DNA from 2 places in the Neobacillus sp. NPDC097160 genome. Region 1 is predicted to be linked to the other one. Evidence: predicted binding sites of a transcription regulator. Region 1 holds the regulator's gene; the other holds the start of a gene.

Region 1 (3,679 bases):
GCTATTTCTGCAAAGGTTAAGTCATTGTTTCTCAACCTGATAATTTGTTCAATTGGGACTTCGATTTTTTCTCTGCCAGAGTCTTTGCCCAGATTTTTTAAATTATTTTGCGGTTCATACCCTTGTTCAACCGCTCGTTTCATGCCGCGTTTTATTTTCACATTATGAAGCTTTCGTTGATATTCTTCCACCATACTGACGATTTTCAACACCATCGAATCCGATTCTGACAGTTCCAATTCACCATTATGGGAAATACTATAAAGTTTAATTCCTTCTTTTAAGATACAATGCAGCAGGGCAATTTTGGCGTTTCCTCTTCCAAGCCGTGTTTCGTCCTGGATCAATAATGCCTGTACTTGTGGATCCTTTATTCGTTCTAATACCTGTAGTATGCCATCTCTTTCAAAATCATAACCACTCGCTTTTTCTTTTATTATGGCATCGATTTCAAATTGGCACTGTTTCGCGAGATGAATCAGTTCCTCTTCCTGACGATTTAATGATGTTTCCTGGGTTTCTTTATTCGTGCTGACACGGCAGTATATGATTGCTTTCATAAAATTTCCTTTCTATTCTTCAGGGGCACTAGCTAGTTCTGTTGTTTGCAAAGATATCTTTTTGCTAACCGGAATGACGATCTCTTCGCCCGGAAAAATTTGATCACTGATGTTTTCATTATGCTTCTTTACCCAACTTACGAACTCATCATTTGATAATGAATGCTTCCCGGCATATTGGTTAGAAAGTTGCCAAAGCGTATCACCTTCTGAAATTGTTACCTTAACATATTGATCCTGGTCATTTGCATGATGTTGAAATGATAATATGAAGGCAAAGGTACAGCTTACAATGATAAGAATAATAGCATAGGAGTATTGCTTACATAATTTTTTCATGTTTTTACACCTCTTATAGGAATATACGTTCTCTTCAAGTTAATTTTATTATAATCCGAACGTTTGTTTGTTGTCAACTATTTTTTCGAACTTATGTTTGTATAAACTACCAGAACATGCTATAATAAAGACAACATTAACCAGGCGAGGTGCATTTTATCATGGTAAAAATATCAAAACGGCAGCAGGATATCCTCGATTTCATTAAAGCAGAGGTTAAAAGTAAAGGATACCCACCTTCCGTGAGAGAAATTGGCGAAGCTGTTGGACTTGCATCCAGCTCTACTGTTCACGGCCATTTAGCTAGATTGGAAAGCAAAGGACTTATCAGACGAGACCCTACCAAACCAAGAGCTATTGAAATTTTAGAAGTGGACGAGGCAGCACATATACCAAGAAACAAAGTTGTAAATGTTCCAGTAGTTGGGAAAGTTACCGCAGGTCTTCCCATTACGGCAATCGAAAATGTGGAAGAGTATTTTCCACTTCCGGAAAGCATGGCTCCCGCTGATGAGCATGTCTTTATGCTGGAAATCATGGGTGAAAGTATGATAGAAGCCGGGATTCTTGACGGGGATTACGTGATTGTGAAGCAGCAGCAAACCGCTAATAACGGTGAGATTGTCGTTGCGATGACCGAGGAAGACGAAGCAACATGTAAAAGATTTTTTAAGGAAAAGGACTACATTCGCCTGCAGCCGGAAAACTCTACCATGGATCCGATTATTTTAAGAAATGTTTCGATTCTAGGAAAAGTCATTGGTGTTTATCGACATATTCATTAAAATCAAAAAAGCTGGGCATATGTCCGGCTCTTTTTTATGCTATTTTATTGGGAAAAATTTATAAAAGTACAACATCCTGGATAAATATATGGAAAATTCAGTATTTTTACTCATGCTCATATTGGAAATATTAAATATAATAATAGTACACCATGATTTACCTTAGGTCCCAAAATAATAGGCTTAAGGAGTGTGAGAAACAGTGTTAACGGACATTATTTTCTCGTTAGTTATTGGTGGGTCGGTAGGGATTATTGGACATGTTCGAAAGTATGGAAAACTCGTCATGCCTCGAAAAACGAAAAGGTTCATTTATCTCGGTTTTCTAGAAGAATTGCTTCTAGGTGCAGTTGCGTCCCTTCTCCTCGTCTTGTATACCGCTCCAAATTCATTGGTGGAAATCATTTTTTTTTCCGCTATAGCAGGAATTGGTGGTGATACCGTTCTTTCTGGATTCAAACTGTTGAAACAAAACAGTGAAGAAAAATAACAAAAAAACACCCAGTACGTGGATGTAATCCAATCTGGGTGTTTTGCTTATGCTTATTTTTAGTACATGCTCATATATTGGTCTCGTTCCCATTGGTGAACAACGGTGCGGAACATATCCCATTCGATCTCTTTTGCCTCAACGAAGTGTTCGAAGATGTGCTCTCCAAGACCGGAAACAATCACTTCATCTTCCTTTAATAGATCCAATGCTTGTGCTAATGTTGCAGGAAGATCGATGATTCCTTCTTCGATTCTTTCTTCCTTGCTCATAACATAGATGTTACGATCCACCGGTGCAGGAGGAGTTAATTTATTTTTAATTCCTTCTAGGCCTGCTTTTAGAAGCACTGCCATTGCCAAATATGGATTTGCTGCAGGGTCTACGCTCCGCACTTCGACACGTGTACTTAATCCGCGTGATGCCGGAATACGGATTAATGGTGAACGGTTTTGTGCAGACCATGCCACATAACATGGTGCCTCATAACCAGGAACTAGACGCTTAAAAGAGTTAACGGTAGGATTAGTTACTGCTGTAAAGCTTGGTGCGTGTTTTAGAATTCCCGCGATGAAATGACGGGCATTGTCACTCATCTGAAGGTCACCAGTTGGCTCATAGAAAGCATTTTCTCCATTTTTAAATAAAGAAAGATTCATGTGCATTCCAGATCCATTGACACCGAATAATGGTTTTGGCATAAATGTTGCATGTAAACCATGTTTACGCGCAATTGTTTTTACTACAAGTTTGAACGTTTGAATTTGATCACAAGCTGTTAATGCGTCAGCATATTTAAAGTCAATTTCATGCTGTCCTGGTGCTACTTCATGGTGTGAAGCTTCGATTTCAAAGCCCATTTCTTCTAACTCAAGTACGATATCACGGCGGCAGTTTTCACCTAAATCTGTTGGTGCTAAATCAAAATAACCGGCTTGGTCATTCAATTCTAGCGTAGGCTCACCTTTTTCATCTAATTTAAATAGGAAGAATTCTGGTTCAGGTCCAAGATTAAAGCTTGTGAAGCCAAGCTCTTCCATTTCTTTTAATACCCTTTTTAAGTTATTACGGGGGTCACCTGCAAACGGGTTTCCATCAGGAGTATGAATATCACAAATTAAACGAGCAACCTTTCCTTTTTCAGCTGTCCAAGGGAAAACCACCCATGTATCTAGATCAGGATAAAGCTGCATATCAGATTCTTCAATCCTTACGAAGCCTTCGATAGAAGAACCATCAAACATCATCTTGTTGTCAAGCGCCTTTTCCAATTGGCTGAAAGGAATCTCCACGTTTTTAATCGTTCCAAGAATATCAGTAAATTGTAATCGGATGAATTTCACGTTTTCCTCTTTTGCCAATCTTTGGATATCTTCTCTTGAATACTTTGCCATTTTAATACCCCCAATTATTTTAAAAAATCAACATCTTTAATGGAAAAATCGAGACATATCACCTTGACGTAATGTGGATCGATTGTTTCTGCCTGAATGCATTAATTCGTT
Region 2 (3,679 bases), on a different contig from region 1:
GCTCTGGATTAAGTCAGGTAAATCCGCCGTTATTGGTAAAATTATTTCGTTACACGCATCCTTCTATGCTTGATCGGATTTCCATGCTCGAAGAATATGAGATTAAGCATCGAAATGAATAGAGTAAAGTGGCTGAAGACCAAATCCCTCGTCTTCAGTCTTTTTATTTTATAAACAAAAAACCACCAAAACTGGCGGTTTAAGTCGTTTCTTTAGGTTCCAAATCGTTTATTAATTTCCTTCAGCTCACCGGATAAATGGAGGAATGATTTTTTGTCCCGTGTGTCAATGGCCATGTCAATTTTCCGTAATAACTTTTCCTTTGCAACCGTAAGCTGAATTTCTGACAAAAGCATATCGATGTAAAGGTCCTGGACAAAGTTCTCTTTCATTCGATTGCGTTTCATGGCACCAAGTTTCATTAATTCTGTGTATGATTTTTCATTCATGAAAATCACCTCTGATGCTTTTTTTAATTATATGGAGATTTTCAAATAATATCAATAATTTATAAAATTTTCTGATAGTTTTTTTCTTGACATAAACTTTGTGAATAAAAAAGGAACAATTCGAAATTTTTAAGGAATAAAAAGAAAAAGGTGGTAAGATATGGTGGATTCACAAAAATGAAAAGGAGTTGAAGGTATTGAAGGTATTGAAGGGTATCAAAATTGGTGAATATGTGGTGAATACATGTACGATGTATATTGAACCAGTAGAATATGCAAATAAAATTTATTCCCGTATTGTTGAAGTAGAAGCGGAATTCTTGTCTCCTTTTAAACCGTTGCATAATATAAAACACAGCTGCGAATTTTATGGTGTCGATTATGAAAGCAGGAGGAAAGGGACAAGGCTTTTAATTGATCGTTCGAGAAAACTCCCAATTGTCATAGAACCATTTAACGGTATCTATGCTTTCTGTACTGTTTCACCTAGCGACCTTAAGTGTTTTTGGTTCATCCTTGACCATATTAAGGATTATCGTCGTGTCTCTGCTAGAGAGACAATGGTCATTTTCCATAATGACCAATCTCGAACTTTTCCGGTTTCCTATAATACGTTTAATACTCAAATGTTAAGAACTTCCTATTTACAAACAAAGCTTATGCAACGCGTTGATTTTAATAAGAAAAAGGAATTTTATTTACTGCATAGGCCTAAGTCGTCTAAGGCATCGGAAAGCAGTGGGAAGTATTCAAAAAAACGAAAAATACGAAACCATTGATTAATTTTTAAATTCTATCGGGAAGATGTTTTTTAAATAGGTATGCCTCCATTAATTCTTGGACTTTATTGCGTATCCTTGGATTAAAGTAATTATGGTTTTCTTCATAGCCTTTATAAATAAACATGTACATGGTAAAAGCATCGTCCCGGTTTGTTTCAATAACTTGAAGCTTATTCTTCTTCATATACTGTTTTACCTCAGAGAGTTCCTGTTGAATTTCCTTCATTGTTGCTTCAATTAAATCCAAATAAGGCTTTTTTAATTTAAATGGGCTATTTTCCACAACGATTAAATCACGGTTTAAGACGATGAGAACCATCGGTAAATAAATCGCCTTCTCCATTATGTCACGGTCATCCTCAGGAATTCTGGTCATCTTACCATCTACACCTTTCTTTATTTTTCGAACAAACGTTCCATTTTTATTTTACAAAAAAAGAAACATAAAAGCAATAGACCTTTGCAACAAAGAAAGCTCGTCAATTGACGAGCTTTCTTTGTTGCAAAGGTCAGGCAATATATGAGAAAGTTTTTATTAATAGAAGGATATTTGATAGGGGAAAATGAATTTAATGAGGAAACCTAAAAAAAGAAAAAACAGTCATATATTGTTGAAGGTAAAAAACATAGACGAATGGGTGATAAACAAATGAGAGCTGATAAACATCAAAATAAGAAAAAGAGAAGATGGCCATCCATTTTGCTTGTTTTCTTACTACTTATTGGTGCAGTGGCTGGGTATGCTTATTTTCAATTTAAACAAGGAGTCAACCAATCATTAAAAAAAATTAACAAGGATAATAATGAAGCAAATGTTGTCTATACATTTGAAGGGCAGAAGGATCAATACGGGGACACGAATGTCCTGTTGCTTGGCAGTGATGCACGGGGAAAGGAAAAGTCTCGTGCTGACACCATTATGATTGTCCATTATAACGAGGATAAAGGAACATACAAGATCACATCGATCATGAGGGATAGCTATGTCACTATTCCTGGGCACGGCAAGCATAAAATCAATTCAGCCTTTGCTCTTGGCGGTCCAGAGTTAATGAGACAAACGATCAAACAGAATTTTGACCTTGACTTGCAGTACTACGCGATTGCCGATTTTCAAGGCTTTGTCCAGCTAATTGACGAAGCTTTTCCAAAAGGTGTAGAGATTGATGTTGAAAAGAAAATGTCAGAGAATATTGATGTAACATTAGAACCTGGCCTGCAAAGGTTAGATGGTGCCCACTTGCTTGGTTATGTTCGCTTCCGTCATGATGCCATTGGTGACTTTGGGCGGGTCGAAAGACAACAAAAGGCAGTAAAAGCGATTAAAGATCAATTGGGCGGTTTTCAAACGATCGCAAAACTTCCAAAATTAATTGGTGTTGTTTCGCCATACGTTAATACAAATATGGACACCTCGGATACATTATTTATGGCTAAAGACTTCCTTTCAGATAACAGGGGGAGTATTGAAACATTACGTATACCAATTGAAAATAGCTTTACAGAGCCGCGGATAAAAGGGGAGGGGGCAGTTCTGGATATTGATGTCGAAAAAAATAAAAAGGCGCTCCACCAATTTATTACACAATAAAGATTTTATCCAAAATAGTAAAGAACAATAATTAAAGGAGAATGGGATGGACATCGAATCACTAAAAGCTTGGTTTACACTTGAACATATTATGCGTCTCATACAAGAATATCGGGCGCTTGGACCGATACCGGGCATATTGTTGATCGTCCTTGAAGCATTTTTGCCGTTTCTCCCCTTGGTTGTATTTGTAATGGCAAATGCCAGTGCCTTTGGACTATGGTTAGGATTTTTATATTCTTGGATAGGAGCTTGTATCGGGGCCTTACTTGTTTTTTCCTTAATCAGGAGATACGGGCAAAAAAGGTTATTATCTTTTTTGCCTAGGCATCCGAAGGTCCGCAAGCTAATGGACTGGGTGGACCATCATGGGTTTGGTCCTCTTTTTTTAATATTATGTTTTCCTTTTACCCCATCTGCATTGGTAAATATTGTTGCTGGCCTTTCAAAAATAAAATTTGCTCAATACATGCTGGCTGTGTGTATTGGAAAGATGGTCATGATATTTACGATTAGCTTTATTGGCTATGATCTACGTTCCTTAATAACAAAACCTTTTCGAACGGTCATCGTTTTACTTGTCATTTTTATACTTTGGTATGTAGGGAAAAGAATTGAAGTAAGGATGAATAAGAGCGCGGAAACTGACCATAATGGAGAAATAGATAGAAATAAAGAGAAGGAGAAATGGAGGAGCTTCAATGAAAATTGAATGGAAAAAGGAAGGGTTGGAATGGGTTAAGGCATTTGCTATCGGAATCATAATCTTTGCTTTTATTCGCACATTTTTCTTTTCTAATTATATTGTAGAAGGTGAATCAATGATGCCGACGCTTCAAGACGGTAACAAGCTGGTT

Evidence for each region. The regulator LexA, encoded in region 1, represses DNA repair genes until DNA is damaged. The targets are predictions, from matches to a motif close to CGAACATATGTTCG.
Region 2: ACIQXV_RS18175 (YhjD family protein) is a predicted target of LexA. The motif match lies at 1,636-1,649, and genes of this name have one in related genera.

Annotation. Positions count from the first base shown of each region.
Region 1 covers NZ_JBIWDU010000020.1:102,362-106,040, reverse strand. Annotated here, with positions in the region: gene ACIQXV_RS24455 (YneB family resolvase-like protein) at 1-560, opposite strand, end outside; gene yneA (cell division suppressor protein YneA) at 573-899, opposite strand; gene lexA (transcriptional repressor LexA) at 1,061-1,684, shown strand; gene ACIQXV_RS24440 (DUF4257 domain-containing protein) at 1,887-2,174, shown strand; gene glnA (type I glutamate--ammonia ligase) at 2,234-3,568, opposite strand; gene ACIQXV_RS24430 (MerR family transcriptional regulator) at 3,605-3,679, opposite strand, start outside.
Region 2 covers NZ_JBIWDU010000012.1:166,665-170,343, forward strand. Annotated here, with positions in the region: gene ACIQXV_RS18160 (M48 family metallopeptidase) at 1-122, shown strand, start outside; gene ACIQXV_RS18165 (IDEAL domain-containing protein) at 213-449, opposite strand; gene ACIQXV_RS18170 (competence protein ComK) at 647-1,228, shown strand; gene ACIQXV_RS18175 (YhjD family protein) at 1,236-1,607, opposite strand; gene ACIQXV_RS18180 (LCP family protein) at 1,881-2,822, shown strand; gene ACIQXV_RS18185 (TVP38/TMEM64 family protein) at 2,869-3,534, shown strand; gene lepB (signal peptidase I) at 3,524-3,679, shown strand, end outside.